3 regions of the Bacillus thuringiensis genome follow, and region 1 is predicted to be linked to each of the others. Evidence: predicted binding sites of a transcription regulator. Region 1 holds the regulator's gene; each other region holds the start of a gene.

Region 1 (5,155 bases):
AACGGAAAACTTCATGGTATGGCACTTCGTGTACCAACGCCAAACGTGTCTCTTGTTGACTTAGTAGTAGACGTAAAACGTGATGTAACAGTTGAAGCTATTAACGATGCATTCAAAACTGTTGCAAACGGTGCGTTAAAAGGTATTGTAGAATTCAGCGAAGAGCCTTTAGTATCTATCGACTTTAATACAAATACACACTCAGCTATTATTGATGGTTTATCTACAATGGTAATGGGTGATCGTAAAGTGAAAGTACTTGCTTGGTATGATAACGAGTGGGGCTACTCTCGTCGTGTTGTAGATCTTGTAACGTTAGTTGTTGAAGAGTTAGCGAAACAAGAAAATGTGCAACACATTTAAGTGAATGAGGGAGAGGGCAAGGCAATATTTGCCCTCTTTTTTTATTTTTTTCTGAAAAGGAAAAAAATTATATAAGTATATTTTAAAAAGTGGACATACCACGAAACGTTGTGATTACTGCATTTGTGAATCGTTTATTTTTTTTAGGGAAAAGTAAAGAGGAAAATATGACAGAAAATCGAAAAAACTGTTGTTGCAAAATGAAAATAAACAAAGTATACTAACACTCGTAAACTTAAGAGCTGAGGTACGTAGTCACTACTTAAAGGGTTAGGACCTCTCTGGACTAACTTTCCCCCGTGGTAGTGGAGCAAGCCAAATTGCAAATTAGTTTTCAATTCGAACAGTTAGAATAAATTTACAAGGGGGAACTGTAGAATGGATACTATGGATACGATGGGTCGTCACGTGATCGCTGAACTTTGGGATTGCGATTTCGACAAGCTTAATGACATGCCGTATATTGAACAATTATTTGTGGATGCAGCACTAAGAGCTGGTGCTGAAGTGCGTGAGGTTGCTTTCCATAAATTTGCACCACAAGGTGTAAGTGGAGTAGTAATTATCTCAGAATCACATTTAACAATTCATAGCTTTCCGGAGCACGGTTACGCAAGTATTGATGTTTATACTTGTGGGGATCGTATTGATCCAAATGTTGCTGCAGAATATATTGCAGAAGGTTTAAACGCGAAAACGCGTGAGAGCATCGAGCTTCCTCGAGGCACTGGTAGCTTCGAAATTAAGCAGAGAGAAACAAAAGCTCTTTAAAAAAGAACATAATTGATTTAAAATGTAAAGAGGTGTATAATGCACCTCTTTTTTAGTTTATAAAAAAGGGAAAATATAACGTACTTGTTAGTTGAATAAATTGGACTCTTGCAAATGAGGTAGTGCCCTATATACCATCTTATTTTTAAGTATGAGATGATAAAGTGATGCGCTGAAACTTAAAGTGGTAAGAGAGTTAGAATGAGTTATATAATATTGTATATATATTTTAGGTGAATTGAGTAGAGAAAAATAAAGAGTATAGTGTAAAGGAGTGAATGAATTGCGTTGTCCATCCTGTTCTCATAATGGTACAAGAGTGTTAGATTCGCGTCCGGTAGACGAGGGGCGCTCTATTCGAAGAAGAAGAGAGTGTGAAAGTTGTTTAAGTCGCTTTACGACCTTTGAAAGGGTAGAAGAGTCACCTCTTATCGTTGTTAAAAAAGAAGGCACAAGAGAAGAGTTTAATAAAGAAAAGATTTTACGCGGTTTAATTAAAGCGTGTGAAAAAAGACCAGTATCTTTAAGACAATTAGAAGAAGTAACACAAAGCGTGGAACGTGAACTGCGTAATTTAGGTATATCAGAAGTGAAAAGTGATATGATTGGTGAAATTGTTATGGAAGAACTTCGCGATATTGATGATGTTGCTTACGTACGCTTTGCTTCTGTATATCGTCAATTTAAAGATTTAAATGTATTTATTGAAGAATTAAAAGATATACTGCAAAAAGAAAGAGAGTAGAAGTTGTATTTTATTCTCTTTACATACCGTAAGTAATAGGATAAAAGAGCTAGAAGCGTAAGCTAATAGCTCTTTTTCACTAAGAATTTATATAATGAAGATAGAGCGAATGAAGTAGAGGATAGATTGGATGAGAGAAAGGAAAAGCAAGAATGGAAAAACAATCATGGATGGAGCTATTGCCGATTGATCGTTATAAAGTAAGTGCGAAAGGGCTACTGCATAATTACGACCGAAAAGTATTAACGATGTTGTATCAGCCGTTAATAGGTAGTAGAGCTTTTAGCTTATACATGACACTATGGGGGGAGCTAGAGCAAGATCGTGTATTTGGAAAAGAGAATACACATCATTCCCTTATGGTGACTATGCAAATGCAACTTCCTGAAATATATGAGGAACGAGTAAAGTTAGAGGCAATTGGGCTTTTGAAGGTATATATTAAGAAAGAAAAAGATATTCGAATGTTCATATATGAATTGCAACCACCTTTATCTCCGAAGCAGTTTTTTGATGATATTGTTTTAAGTATCTTTTTATACAATCGATTGAGTCGGACAAAATATAATCAAGTAAAGCAATATTTCTTAGAAGAAGAATTTGATTTTGCTTCTTATGAAAATGTTACGCGCTCTTTCAATGATGTGTTTGGTTCGTTTAATCCAGGACAGCTTGAGCATGCGCAAGAAGACCTTCGTATTCCAAAAACGACAACTATGCCAAGTAACGAGAAGGGAGACGCTCCGAAAGTTTGGAATGATTTCTTTGATTTCTCTTTATTTGTAGATGGATTGTCCGCTCTTGTTCCTAAAAAGGCGATTACAGATCAAGTAAGAGACTGCGTTATAACACTTGCTTACGTGTATGGTGTAGATGTGTTATCGATGCAAAATATCGTTCTTGGTGCGGTGACAGAGATGCAAACAATTGATATGGAAAGGCTTAGAAAAGGAGCGCGCGATTGGTATCAATTTGAAAATGGTCAAGCATTACCGGTACTAAGTGAAAGAGTACAGCCTCATGCTGCACGTACGATGAAAGAGAAAGAGCCTTCATCACAAGAGGAGATGCTAATAAAGCAGCTAGAGGAAATCTCGCCAAAACAACTATTGAAAGAGATTTCTGGTGGTGCAGAGGCAACGAAAGCGGACTTGCAAATTGTTGAAGATGTCATGATTAATCAAAAATTGACACCAGGAGTTGTGAATGTACTTATTTATTACGTTATGCTACGCTCAGATATGAAACTTGCGAAAACGTATGTTGAGAAGATTGCTGGGCATTGGGCACGTAAAAAGGTCGGCACAGTAGCGGAAGCGATGGCGTTAGCGAAAGAAGAGAATCGTCAATATCAAGAGTGGGCTGAGACGAAGAAAAAAGGCCGTACGGCGAAGAAAACGGTACGAAAAGAAATGGTGCCAGATTGGCTTAAGGAAGAAGAGCCGAAAGAACAAGAGAAAGAAACAGCGAAGAAAGATGTAAGTGTAGAAAAAGATGCAAGTACGCTAGAAGATGAACGAAAACGATTAGAAGAAGTGTTAAAAAAATATAAGCGTGATTAATAGAAGAGAATGAACGCTCTTTGAGGTGAGAAAATGGAGCATATTCAAAATTCATTTACAAAATTAATGGAAAATGAAAACTTTAAAAATAGATATGAAGTATTAAAGGCAGAAGTAATGGCGCATCCGCGTGTGAAAGAATTTATAGACGAACATAAAGGTGAAGTAACGACTTCTATGATTGAGCGCAGTCTTGTGAAGTTATATGAATATATTGGACAAAGTGTAGGTTGCGTAGATTGTCCGGATTTGGGTGCATGTAAAAATATGCTGCAAGGGTATGAGCCAAAGCTTGTTATTCAAGGGAAAATGATTGATATTCAATACGATCGCTGCGTTAGAAAAGTAGCATATGACGAGAGAAAGAAATATGAAAAACTCGTTCAAAGTGTATATATGCCAACGGATATTTTACAGGCAACTATGGAAAACTTAGACCCTTCTGATTTAAATGCACGTATCGATGCGATTGGTGCAGCGAATGAATTTTTAAGTACATATGAACCAGGAAAAAAAGCACAAGGTTTATATTTGTACGGTAAATTTGGTGTAGGGAAAACTTACCTTTTAGGAGCAATTGCGAACGAGCTTGCTCGAAAGAAAATAAGTTCGATGCTCGTATACTTCCCGGAATTTTTACGTGAAATTAAAAGTTCGATTCAAGATAATTCGATTGGCGAAAAAATTGATGCGGTTAAACGCGTACAAGTTCTAATGTTAGATGATATCGGGGCAGAAGCGATGTCGAGCTTTGTGCGTGACGATGTGCTTGGTGCAATCTTGCAATTCCGTATGTTAGAAAACTTACCGACGTTCTTTACGTCTAATTTTGATTTTAAACAACTGGAACATCATTTAACGTATACACAGCGTGGTGAGGCTGAAGAAATGAAGGCAGCACGTATTATGGAACGAATTAAATATTTAGCGAAACCAATTCCAATTGGTGGGAAAAACCGTCGTCATAAGTAAAAGAGCAAGCTGAGAAGCTTGCTCTTTTGTATTATAGTGATATTTTCTTTTCAAATATGAGATCGAAATATTCAGGTTGTCTAGAACTGCCAATCGTAGGGGCAACAATCTGTACGAACCTCCAGTCATCTCTAGCATGTTCTTGAATAATTTCTTGGTAGTCTTCAGCTAGTTTTGAGCGAGTGAGCCCCCAATGAAATTCGACTTTTACGAATTTATATTCAAACATTCAGATACCTCCCTTTAGTAATGAGTAAAGTATACAATAAAAAAATTCATAGTAGCTTGTATCATTTTTTTCTCCCTCCCTTAATATATATAAAATTAGCAAGCCATATTGAGTGGATTTTCTAACGATAGGAAATGTAATTCTACTAAGAGTGAACTTCACGCGGGACGGACTCTTATAGGATTTGTAACGTATAGATACAGTCCTTTAGAGCAGGGATAAAAGGGGGGACAAAAGTGATTGAAATTTGCTTCGAAGAAAAAAATGATGCTATGCACGTATATAGACAATTGCTGAAAAGAGCGGAAGTATTATATAAGGAAACGAGTGTGTATTTACAGGAACAAAAAGTGGTGATTCACATACCAGTACGTGAATCGAATTATATTGAAAAGATCTTATTGCCAGTAATGGTGTATTTCATTGTGAATGTGAAACAAAATGAGTGGATTTATACGATCTTAAAAGAAAAGTTTTTTTATGAAGAACAAGAAGAGTGTCATCAAATATTGC
Region 2 (5,155 bases), 2.2 Mb from region 1:
TATGATGTTTAGAACTAGTGCATAATAGAGTTCGTAAGTGATGAATGGAGAGTGAAAAGAATGAAGATTTCTTTTATTCGTCATGGTTGTTTAGTTCGTATAAGAGAACCGATGACAATTAATTCATTTCACGAATGGATGAAACAGTATGATTCCGAGTCAATGATACAAAAAGCTAAAATGCCGATAGAAACAATAGAGGCAATTGAAGCAGCGAAATTTGTCTTAACAAGTGATCAAAGGCGTGCTGTACAATCAGCAGCTGAATTAACGGATTCTTTATCTTTTATGCAAAACTCTCTTTTTAGAGAAGCTGAAGTTCCTTCATACTTTTTTGCTCCGAAGTGGTTGAAATGCACAATTAAGGTATGGATGTTCATTGGACGCACATTATGGATACTTGGCTACCATAAAGATGTTGAGTCTTATAAGGAAGTAAGAGAGAGGGCAAGGCAAGCGGCTTACCTGTTACATCGTTATGCTCTCGTACATGGAAGTATTGCTCTTGTAGGTCATAATTATTTTAATTCGATGATTGGAACGGAGCTGAGGGCAATGGGATGGTCTGGTTCTCCTATTTTGCATAGAAAGCCATGGGGATGTACAACATATACGTTTCACGAGGCGATGGATGGAAATATATTAAATACGAATTTAACATAAAAGCACACGATTTATATAAATCGTGTGCTTTCTTTTTAAGATATAGAAATTTTGACGTTTAATGGTTTTACGAGATGAGCATAAGGTTCGCCTACTAGCATAACAATTTCATCTTTTTTATAACCTAACTTTTCGTATAGTGAATAGGCGCGTGTGTTTTCTAAATTAACAAGTAAAGCGATTTTTTCATGCCCTTTTTCAGTTGCATAGATTTCGGCAGCTTCAATTAATTTAGAACCAATACCTTTTCCACCGTGTGCACTTGAAACTGATAATGTATCAATGTAATACTCATCAAGCTCAGCTTCTTTTTCTAACGTAATCGATTCATCTTTATGTAATTCTCTTAAGTGATGTACAATTGGTGCGTCAAGCTGTGTTGCTTCACTACCGTGATAAGCGACAATAATTCCAACTGCACTCTCGTCTTGTTCATAAATAAAACAGTTTTCGTAGCTCAGACGGTTATTTTCTTTTGAGAACCATGTCTCAAGTCCTAGTAATACTTCTGCTTCAACTGTGCTACCTGTGATTTTTTCAGCAATTTCATGCAGAGCATTATACAATAAAGGAGCTATTGCCATTGCATCTGTCTTTTTTGCTTTCCGAATCATAGTATCCCTCCTAGTTCTATTTGTATATTGTAGCATAGTGGTATGGAACTTTGCATAATTGAATGCCGAAATGTTTGATATAGAGAAGTAGCTATGTTAGTATATGATATTTAGTGGACATATAGTAAAACGATATTGTTTGCGAAATAACGAAAATAAAATCATGGCATAACAACGAGATAAAGTGAAATGTTAATCAGTAAGATTTTTTGTTCATTCCACGACTGATTAGTAGTCAGCACCAATCGGATTACCCGCAAATAGCGGGATAATTTTACAGTTGTTGACCTATAGAATATACGATAGAATAAAATATTGCAGAGAGGTGAAATACATGGATAAAGAATTAGCAAATACAATTTTAGATCAGCTGAAAAATGGTGAAATAACGGAGTATGTTGTTACGAAAGATGTATTTTATACGTTCAGAGAAGTTGTTGTAAATAGAGAAGACTTTAAGCATTTCATTGGTAACGCACAGCGAGGCGGGCAAGTGATTTATACATATTCAGAAACGCCACGTTCATAAAGGGGAATTTTGATCAGCAGGGCATCCTTCACTAATTAGTAGCCTTCACCAACCGGACGTTTAATGTGGGATAAATAAAAGATAAAGGAGAGGGGAATTATGGGCGATTTTAAACAAAGCATTTTACCACATTGGGATTATATGTGGAAAGATAGAGCCGGCAATAGATTTATGGGAATGGTTATGTATCCAGAGAAACGAAAATGTTCAGCAAAAATGCTTCAGAAAATAAAAAGAGCATATGAAGAAGCGATAGAAATTAAAGTAACTGTACAAGTTCAACATACATATCAGTACGTAGAAGGAATGATTGTATACTTTGATGAAGAGGCTCCTGTATGTACAATGCTTGATAAAGATGAAAATCCACATCACATATTTGTAAAAGATATTTTGCGTATTGAGCACTCTGAATAAACTTTTCATAAATAAATTGAAGTTCCATAATAATAATCTTTTTCTATAATAGTTATCTTTTAGTATGTAACGAAAAACGAAAGTATATGTATAATATATTTAATAAGGTAAATTTGATAAATGTAATCGTTTTTTAGAGCAGATTATAGTTTCATATCTGTTCTTTTTTGCGTGATGCTGGAGAAATATATTTCTCCAGCATCTACCGTTTTATGACAAAATATATTGTTAACTTTTTTAAAAATAAGGTTAAATTCGTTGACAACTTTTTTGAAAAGCACTTTATTGACATGAGTTTTAGAATGTTGTTTCATAGTCATTGTATTGAAAAAAAACGGCTATCATGTCGAAAAGTAAAATTTAAAAAAAGAAAGAATTTATACATATATCTTGTGTCTTATTTTGAAACGTAATACAATATATAGAGAAATCAAGAACAACATATAGAGAATATAGATTTGAGAGGGAGGGTCGGAAATGTTAGTTGCATATGATTCTATGACAGGAAACGTGAAGCGTTTCATTCACAAATTAAATATGCCGGCCGTTCAAATTGATGAAGATCTAGTAATAGATGAAGACTTTATTCTTATTACGTATACAACAGGTTTTGGCAATGTACCAGAACGTGTTTTAGACTTTTTAGAGCGCAATAATGAAAAATTAAAAGGCGTATCTGCAAGCGGCAATCGTAACTGGGGAGACATGTTCGGTGCAAGTGCTGACAAGATTTCTACTAAATATGAAGTGCCTATTGTATCAAAATTTGAGTTATCTGGAACAAATAACGATGTAGAATATTTTAAGGAAAGGGTGCGGGAGATTGCGACACATTGAACTGAATAATGAAATCACGCAAATGCAGGACGGTTTTTATCAGCTTCATAAAGATAAAGAGGCATTAGAAGTCTTTATGGAAGAAGCTAGAGAGAATACCGTTCCTTTTAATAGCGTGGCAGAGCGAATGGAGTATATGAAAGAACATGATTACTATTACAACGTTCTGGACGAGTATAGCTTGGAGGAAGTAGAGGAAGTATATAACATCGCTTATGGTGAAAACTTCGAGTTCCAATCTTATATGGCAGCATCTAAGTTCTACAAAGATTATGCGTTAAAAACGAATGATCAAAAACAATACTTAGAAAGCTATGAAGATCGTGTAGCAATTGTTTCATTATACTTAGGACGCGGTGATGTTTCGAAAGCAAGACAATTCGCAAGCATGATTGTAAAACAAAACTACCAACCAGCGACACCAACCTTTTTAAATGCGGGAAGAAGCAGAAGAGGAGAAATGGTGTCTTGTTTCTTGTTAGAGATGGACGATAGCTTAAATTCAATCGGCTTTAACATTAATACTGCGATGCAATTATCGAAAATCGGCGGGGGAGTAGCTTTAAACTTATCTAAGCTACGCGCACGCGGTGAGCAAATTAAAGGTATTGACAACGCTGCAAGTGGCGTAGTACCTGTTATGAAGTTGCTTGAAGATTCGTTTTCATATGCGAATCAGCTTGGCCAACGAAAAGGTGCCGGTGCAGTATATTTAAACATTTTCCATTGGGATATTATTGAATTCCTTGATACAAAAAAAATAAATGCCGATGAGAAGAGCCGTATTCAGTCTCTATCAATCGGAATTATCGTTCCAAGTAAGTTCTTTGAGCTTGCTGAGAAAAACGAACCTTTCCATGTTTTCGCGCCTTATACGGTTTATAAAGAATATGGCAAGCATTTAGATGATATTGACATTGATGAAATGTATGATGAATTAATGAGCAATCCGAAAGTGAAGAAGAAGCCACTAGATATTAGTGCACGTGATATGCTTATTAAAATCGCTATGATTCAGCTTGAGTCTGGTTACCCATACTTAATGTTTAAATCAAATGCAAATAATCAACATCCATTGAAGGATATTGGAACTGTGAAGATGTCGAACTTATGTACAGAAATCTTCCAGCTTCAAGAAACTTCAGAAATAAATGATTACGGTACAGATGACATTATCCGTCGTGATATTAACTGTAACTTAGGATCGTTAAATATCGTAAACGTAATGGAAAATAAAGAAATTCGTGAAGCAGTTCATGCGGGAATGGAAGCTTTAACAGCTGTTTCTGATATGACGATTATTCCGAATGCACCAACTGTGAAAAAAGCAAATGACGAGCTTCATTCAGTTGGACTTGGAGCAATGAACTTACACGGATATTTAGCAAAAAATAAAATCGCTTATGAAAGTGCAGAAGCGAAAGAATTCGCTCGTACATTCTTTATGATGTTAAATTACTACTCTATTGAGAAAAGTATGGAAATCGCTACAGAAAAAGGCGAGACATTTAAAGACTTCGATAAATCTGATTATGCGAATGGCACATACTTTGAAAAGTATGAAACGACAGATTACAGCCCAGTAACTGAAAAAGTTCAGCAACTATTTGAAGGAATTCATATTCCAACAAAAGAAGATTGGACAAGTTTAAAAGAGCAAGTGCAAAAGAATGGTTTATACAACTCATATCGTCTTGCCATTGCTCCAACACAATCAATCAGTTACGTTCAAAATGCAACTTCAAGCGTAATGCCGATCGTAAGTCAAATCGAATCAAGAACATATGCGAACGCGACAACATATTATCCAATGCCGTATTTATCAAAAGATACGTTCTGGTACTATAAATCTTCTTACGATATGAATCAGTTTAAATTAATTGATTTAATCGCAGAAATTCAAGAACATATTGACCAAGGAATTAGTACAATTCTTTACGTTAATAGTGATATTTCAACACGTGAATTAGCACGTTACTACATCTATGCACATAAAAAAGGCTTAAAGAGTCTGTATTATACGAGAACACGTAAATTAAGCGTGGAAGAGTGTGTGGCTTGTACCGTTTAATATAAAAAGTGAGACATGATGAGC
Region 3 (5,155 bases), 940 kb from region 1:
GCTAAAGACATAGCATTTTCTTCCGCTACTCCTACCGCACCATCCGCACGTTTCAATAACGTCTTCGCGCGAGCTACTAACACTTTCGGGCTAAATGGTTTCGTTACATACTCGTCTGCACCTAATTCGAAACCTAACAATGTATCATCCTCATCCGAACGTGCTGTCAACATAATAATTGGTACTGCTGATTCTTTTCTAATTCGTCTACAAACAGACCATCCATCTATTTCCGGTAACATAATATCTAACATAATTAAATCAATTTCATGCTCTGCAAATAACTCTAACGCTTTTTTTCCATCTTCTGCTTCGATTACTTCAAAGCCTTCATTACGAAAATAATCACTAACAATTTCACGTAGTCTTCTTTCATCTTCAACAAGCAATACTGTTTTATTCATATAATCTATCCCGCCTTTTTACTCTTTCAATCGAATAATACGTTGATTGGAGCTTCCGCGAAATGGAAGTGTTAAATCTTTTTTCTCAATTTCAAACCTTCCATCGACCAAAACATCCCCATAATGTAACAACTCTATCATATCATTATTTTGAGAACTCTGTATCTCTTCTAACGTATAACCTGTATACATCCATAGGTTTTTTTTCAAATCTTTCACGATCTTTGCTACCTTTTTTACTTCAGCAGCTTGAAAAAATGGATCTCCACCTGAAAATGTTACATCAGTTAATGGATTACTTGCAATCTCTTTCACAATTTCTTCTACTGTCATTTCCGTTCCGTTGCAAATATTCCACGATTTTGGATTATGGCAACCGACACAACGATGCGGACAGCCCGCAAAAAACACGACCGTCCGCAATCCTTCTCCATCTACTACACTATCATGAATAATATTCATCACTTTCATTTATGTTTCACCCGATCTATCTCTTCACTACGTTTCGCACTATTCCACTTCGACATATCTCCTACAAGATAGCCTGTTATGCGGCGAATTCTTTCTATATTAGCCTCATCTTCATTCCCGCAACTTGGACATTCATTTCCAATAACCCCGTGATAACTACAGCACTTACAACGGTCAACAGGATGATTAATTGAACCGTATCCAACACCATGTTCTGCCATGGCTTGTACAATTTGTTTTAATGCCTTTTTGTTATGCATTGCTGCTCCGTCTAGTTCAATATACGTAATGTGTCCTCCATTACATAGAGCATGGAACGGGCCTTCTAAACGGATTTTTTTTATCGCTTGAATGTTATAATAAACTGGAATATGGAATGAATTCGTATAGTAATTATGGTTCGTTATACCGCTAATCACGCCAAATTCTTCTCTATCTTTTTTCACAAACTTCCCTGACAATCCTTCCGCTGGAGTTGCAATTATCGAGAAATTCAGTTGATGTTCTTCTGTCGCTTTATCCATTCTATCTCTCATAAAGGAAATAATTTCATACCCAAGTTTCCATGATTCTTCATCTTCCCCATGATGCTTTCCTGTTAAAGCTACTAAACATTCCGCAAGACCGATAAAACCAATACTTAACGTCCCTTGTTTTAAAATCGAAGCTACGGAGTCTTCAGGCTGCAATGTTTCTCCACCACGCCATACACCTTGTGAATATAAAAACTGAAAATCTCTTGCTCGCTTCGTACATTGATACGCAAATCTTTCTAATAGCTGCTTAATTCCTAAATCTAAATAGTAGTTTAGCGCTTCAAAAAATGCTTCTTTTGAACCACTAATTAACGCTAATTTCACTAAATTAATAGACGTAAATGATAAATTCCCTCTACCAATCGCTGTTTCTTCTCCATGTATATTAGACATAACACGGGTACGACATCCCATGTAACATACTTCACTTTCTGGTCTTCCATCATAATGCACTGCATTAAACGGAGCATCTAAAAATGAAAAGTTAGGGAATAATCGCTCTGCAGTTGTCTCTAATGCTAATTCAAATAAATCGTAGTTCGGATCACTTTCTTCAAAATTCACACCTTTTTTCATCTTGAAAATTTGAATCGGAAAAATCGGTGTCTCTCCTTTACCAAGCCCAGCTTGTGTCGCTTTTAAAAGTTGTTTAATCAACAGTCTTCCTTCTTTTGATGTGTCTGTTCCGTAATTAATAGAAATAAACGGTACTTGTCCTCCGCCCCTACTATGCATACTATTCGAATTATGAACGAAAGCCTCACACGCTTGATACGTATCATTTTCCGTTTCTTTCCACGCGAATTCTTCTATTTGTTCTTTCGTAAGCGGATATGATTGTAATCGTTTTTTATGTCTCTCAATTGTTTTTCGTACATAAGGTGCTAAATCAATATCAAAGAGTGCAAACGATTGACCACCATGCTGCATATTTTGATTCGCTTGAAAAATAATAGACGAAAGAGCCAATGCACTTTTAATGTCTTGCGGTTGTCTCATATGTCCATGTCCAGTATGAAAACCGTTAGCAAGCATTTGCGCTAACGGAATTTGCGAACAAGTCGTCGTTCCTGTCGTATAAAAATCTAAATCATGTGGATATAATATATTTTCATTTATCGCTTTTTTCACTTGATCTGACAATAAATTCTCAACAGCATAATATTTTGCACTCTCAGATGCGAACGTTCCCATTACGCCCATTGGAGAGCGGCCGTCTACATTTGCATTTTCTTGCATTAAATCTTGTTCATTGCCGTGGACTATCGTCTCAAACACTTTCATTAATTCTTCTCCACGTGTAATATTTCGTAACATTTATAACCCTCCACCAATATGTTGTTGTCTTGTGATTAAAATGTTACTACATATAGTCTTACTGTTTCTGTGAGAAATGTAACATTACTGTGAAATTTTTTTCACGAAATAATGAATTTTTCATTTACAAAAAAGAAATGTGCTCTTTACAAATGTATGGTACAATATACGGGAAAAACTCTTTTTACCCTTTATCAACACATTTGAATAAAGGAGACTGAACTTATGGTTACTACATATCTTTTATTTATCGTTGCCTACTTACTTGGCTCGATTCCATTTGCACTAGTTGTTGGAAAAATTGGCTACGGAATCGATATTCGTGAGCACGGGAGCGGTAATCTAGGCGGAACAAACACATTCCGCACATTAGGGAAAAAAGCAGGTTTTACCGTTACAATTGCTGACATTTTAAAAGGGACATTAGCAACAAGTCTACCAATGATTTTCGGATTAGATATTCACCCACTATGGTTCGGGTTAGCGGCTGTTCTTGGACATGTCTACCCGATCTTCGCGAAATTCCGCGGTGGTAAAGCAGTTGCAACTTCTGCTGGGGTGCTATTATGCTATTCACCAGTTGTTTTTGCAATATTAGCTGTTGTATTTTTCACCCTTTTATTTACAACAAGATACGTATCACTTTCTTCTATGGTAACAGCAGTTGTTGCTGTTATTGCATCCATTGTTAGCGGGGATAAAATCTTCATTATTGCGATGTGTTTATTAGCAGGTATGGTTATTTATAAACACCGTGCAAATATCAGACGAATTATAAATAAAACTGAGCCTAAAGCAAACTTTTCAAAAAAGCAAAAATAAGATCGTAACCCACATAACGCAAAAAGAAAACGTGAAGCATATTAATAGCGTCTTTTTGCGTTATTTTTTATACTAAAGAAAAAGCAACATAATTTGGAGGAACTATACATGAATCTTTCCGTAACAAAAGAAGCAGCACAATGGTATAAAACTGAATTAAACTTACAATCAAATGAAACACTACGCTTTTTCGTACAATACGGTGGTTGCAGTACTGTGCAAAAAGGACTTTCTTTAGGTATTCGTAAAGATGATCCTGCACATCCTGCTGTTCAAATTCAAGAAGAAGGTATTAATTTCTTTATTGAAGGCGATGATGAATGGTTCTTCGATGGACATAATTTATCTGTTACACTTAACGAAGGTGACGACTTCCCACAATTTAATTATGAAAAATAAAAAAACGTGGCTTCTGCCACGCTTTTTTATTTTTTCTTAATTTCCTCATATTTCGCATACCACTCAGGATATAACTTTTTAAATGATACAGGGCGGAACCCTTCTTTTTTCGCACAAATATTCGTCGTACTTGCAGTAATACAAAGTTCACCATCACCATTATATATTTCATATCCATATACAACGCGAAGTGGGCTCACAGTATCTACCCATGTTTTTACGATTGCTTTTTCTCCGTAACGCATCGCTTTACGGTATGAAATTTGTAAATCTAACACAGGAGAAATAATTCCTTCTTTCTCCATTTCAACATATGAAAAACCTAAATCTTGTATAAGTTTCGTGCGACCTAACTCAAGCCACACTAAGTAGTTTGAATGGTAAACAACACCCATTTGATCTGTTTCCGCATAACGGATTTCAACTTCATGTTCTGCTACAAACATATGTATTCGCCTTCTTTCACTTCTGCTACCTTGCATACATTTAATCATAATACAGTGACATCAAAAATAAAATAAAAATAGTGAATCTTTTCCCGAAAGGAGCCAGCATATGATTCAAATTGTAACTGTTCGTAGTGGTGATAGCGTATATAGCTTGGCATCAAAATATGGATCAACACCTGACGAAATAGTAAAAGACAATGGATTAAATCCAGCTGAAACACTCGTTGTTGGTCAGGCACTTATCGTTAATACGAAAGGAAATAATTATTATGTACAGCCTGGTGACAGCCTATATCGAATTTCTCAAACATATAATGTCCCCCTCGCTAGTTTAGCTAAAGTGAATAATTTATCTTTAAAATCTATTCTCCATGTCGGACAACAATTATACGTACCAAAAGGTACAAAACGAGCTGTAGAATCCATCGCTTATTTACAACCTTCAACTATACCGATTAAAGAGAGTTTAGTTAATGCTACACGTGCCATCAATCCATTCTTAACATACTTAGCTTATTTTAGTTTTGAGGCAAAAAGAGATGGCACATTAAAAGAACCTACTGAAACAGCTAAAATCGCTAATATTGCAACGCAAGGTAAAACAATCCCTATGCTCGTTATTACAAATATTGAAAATGGTAATTTCAGTGCCGATCTAACATCAGTTATTTTACGCGACGCAACGATTCAAAACAAATTTATTACTAACATTTTGCAAACAGCTGAAAAATATGGCATGCGAGACATTCATTTCGAT

What was found. Region 1 encodes NrdR, which represses ribonucleotide reductase genes. Its sites were predicted from a motif close to AACACNATATATNGTGTT; they were not measured.
Region 2: the regulator NrdR is predicted to act here: its motif matches at 2,635-2,652, upstream of nrdI (class Ib ribonucleoside-diphosphate reductase assembly flavoprotein NrdI).
Region 3: the regulator NrdR is predicted to act here: its motif matches at 2,771-2,788, upstream of AC241_RS17710 (anaerobic ribonucleoside triphosphate reductase).

Annotation. Positions count from the first base shown of each region.
Region 1 is NZ_CP012099.1:4,398,326-4,403,480, reverse strand. It holds gene AC241_RS22695 (glyceraldehyde-3-phosphate dehydrogenase) at 1-363, shown strand, start outside; gene speD (adenosylmethionine decarboxylase) at 751-1,134, shown strand; gene nrdR (transcriptional regulator NrdR) at 1,418-1,879, shown strand; gene AC241_RS22680 (replication initiation and membrane attachment family protein) at 2,032-3,441, shown strand; gene dnaI (primosomal protein DnaI) at 3,475-4,413, shown strand; gene AC241_RS22670 (DUF4177 domain-containing protein) at 4,445-4,642, opposite strand; gene ytxC (putative sporulation protein YtxC) at 4,879-5,155, shown strand, end outside.
Region 2 is NZ_CP012099.1:1,321,004-1,326,158, forward strand. It holds gene AC241_RS06840 (phosphoglycerate mutase) at 61-663, shown strand; gene AC241_RS06845 (GNAT family N-acetyltransferase) at 699-1,277, opposite strand; gene AC241_RS06850 (hypothetical protein) at 1,612-1,806, shown strand; gene AC241_RS06855 (hypothetical protein) at 1,906-2,223, shown strand; gene nrdI (class Ib ribonucleoside-diphosphate reductase assembly flavoprotein NrdI) at 2,701-3,060, shown strand; gene nrdE (class 1b ribonucleoside-diphosphate reductase subunit alpha) at 3,047-5,131, shown strand.
Region 3 is NZ_CP012099.1:3,458,111-3,463,265, forward strand. It holds gene AC241_RS17700 (response regulator transcription factor) at 1-404, opposite strand, end outside; gene nrdG (anaerobic ribonucleoside-triphosphate reductase activating protein) at 423-875, opposite strand; gene AC241_RS17710 (anaerobic ribonucleoside triphosphate reductase) at 872-2,728, opposite strand; gene plsY (glycerol-3-phosphate 1-O-acyltransferase PlsY) at 2,954-3,550, shown strand; gene AC241_RS17720 (HesB/YadR/YfhF family protein) at 3,659-3,949, shown strand; gene AC241_RS17725 (acyl-CoA thioesterase) at 3,976-4,395, opposite strand; gene AC241_RS17730 (glycoside hydrolase family 18 protein) at 4,505-5,155, shown strand, end outside.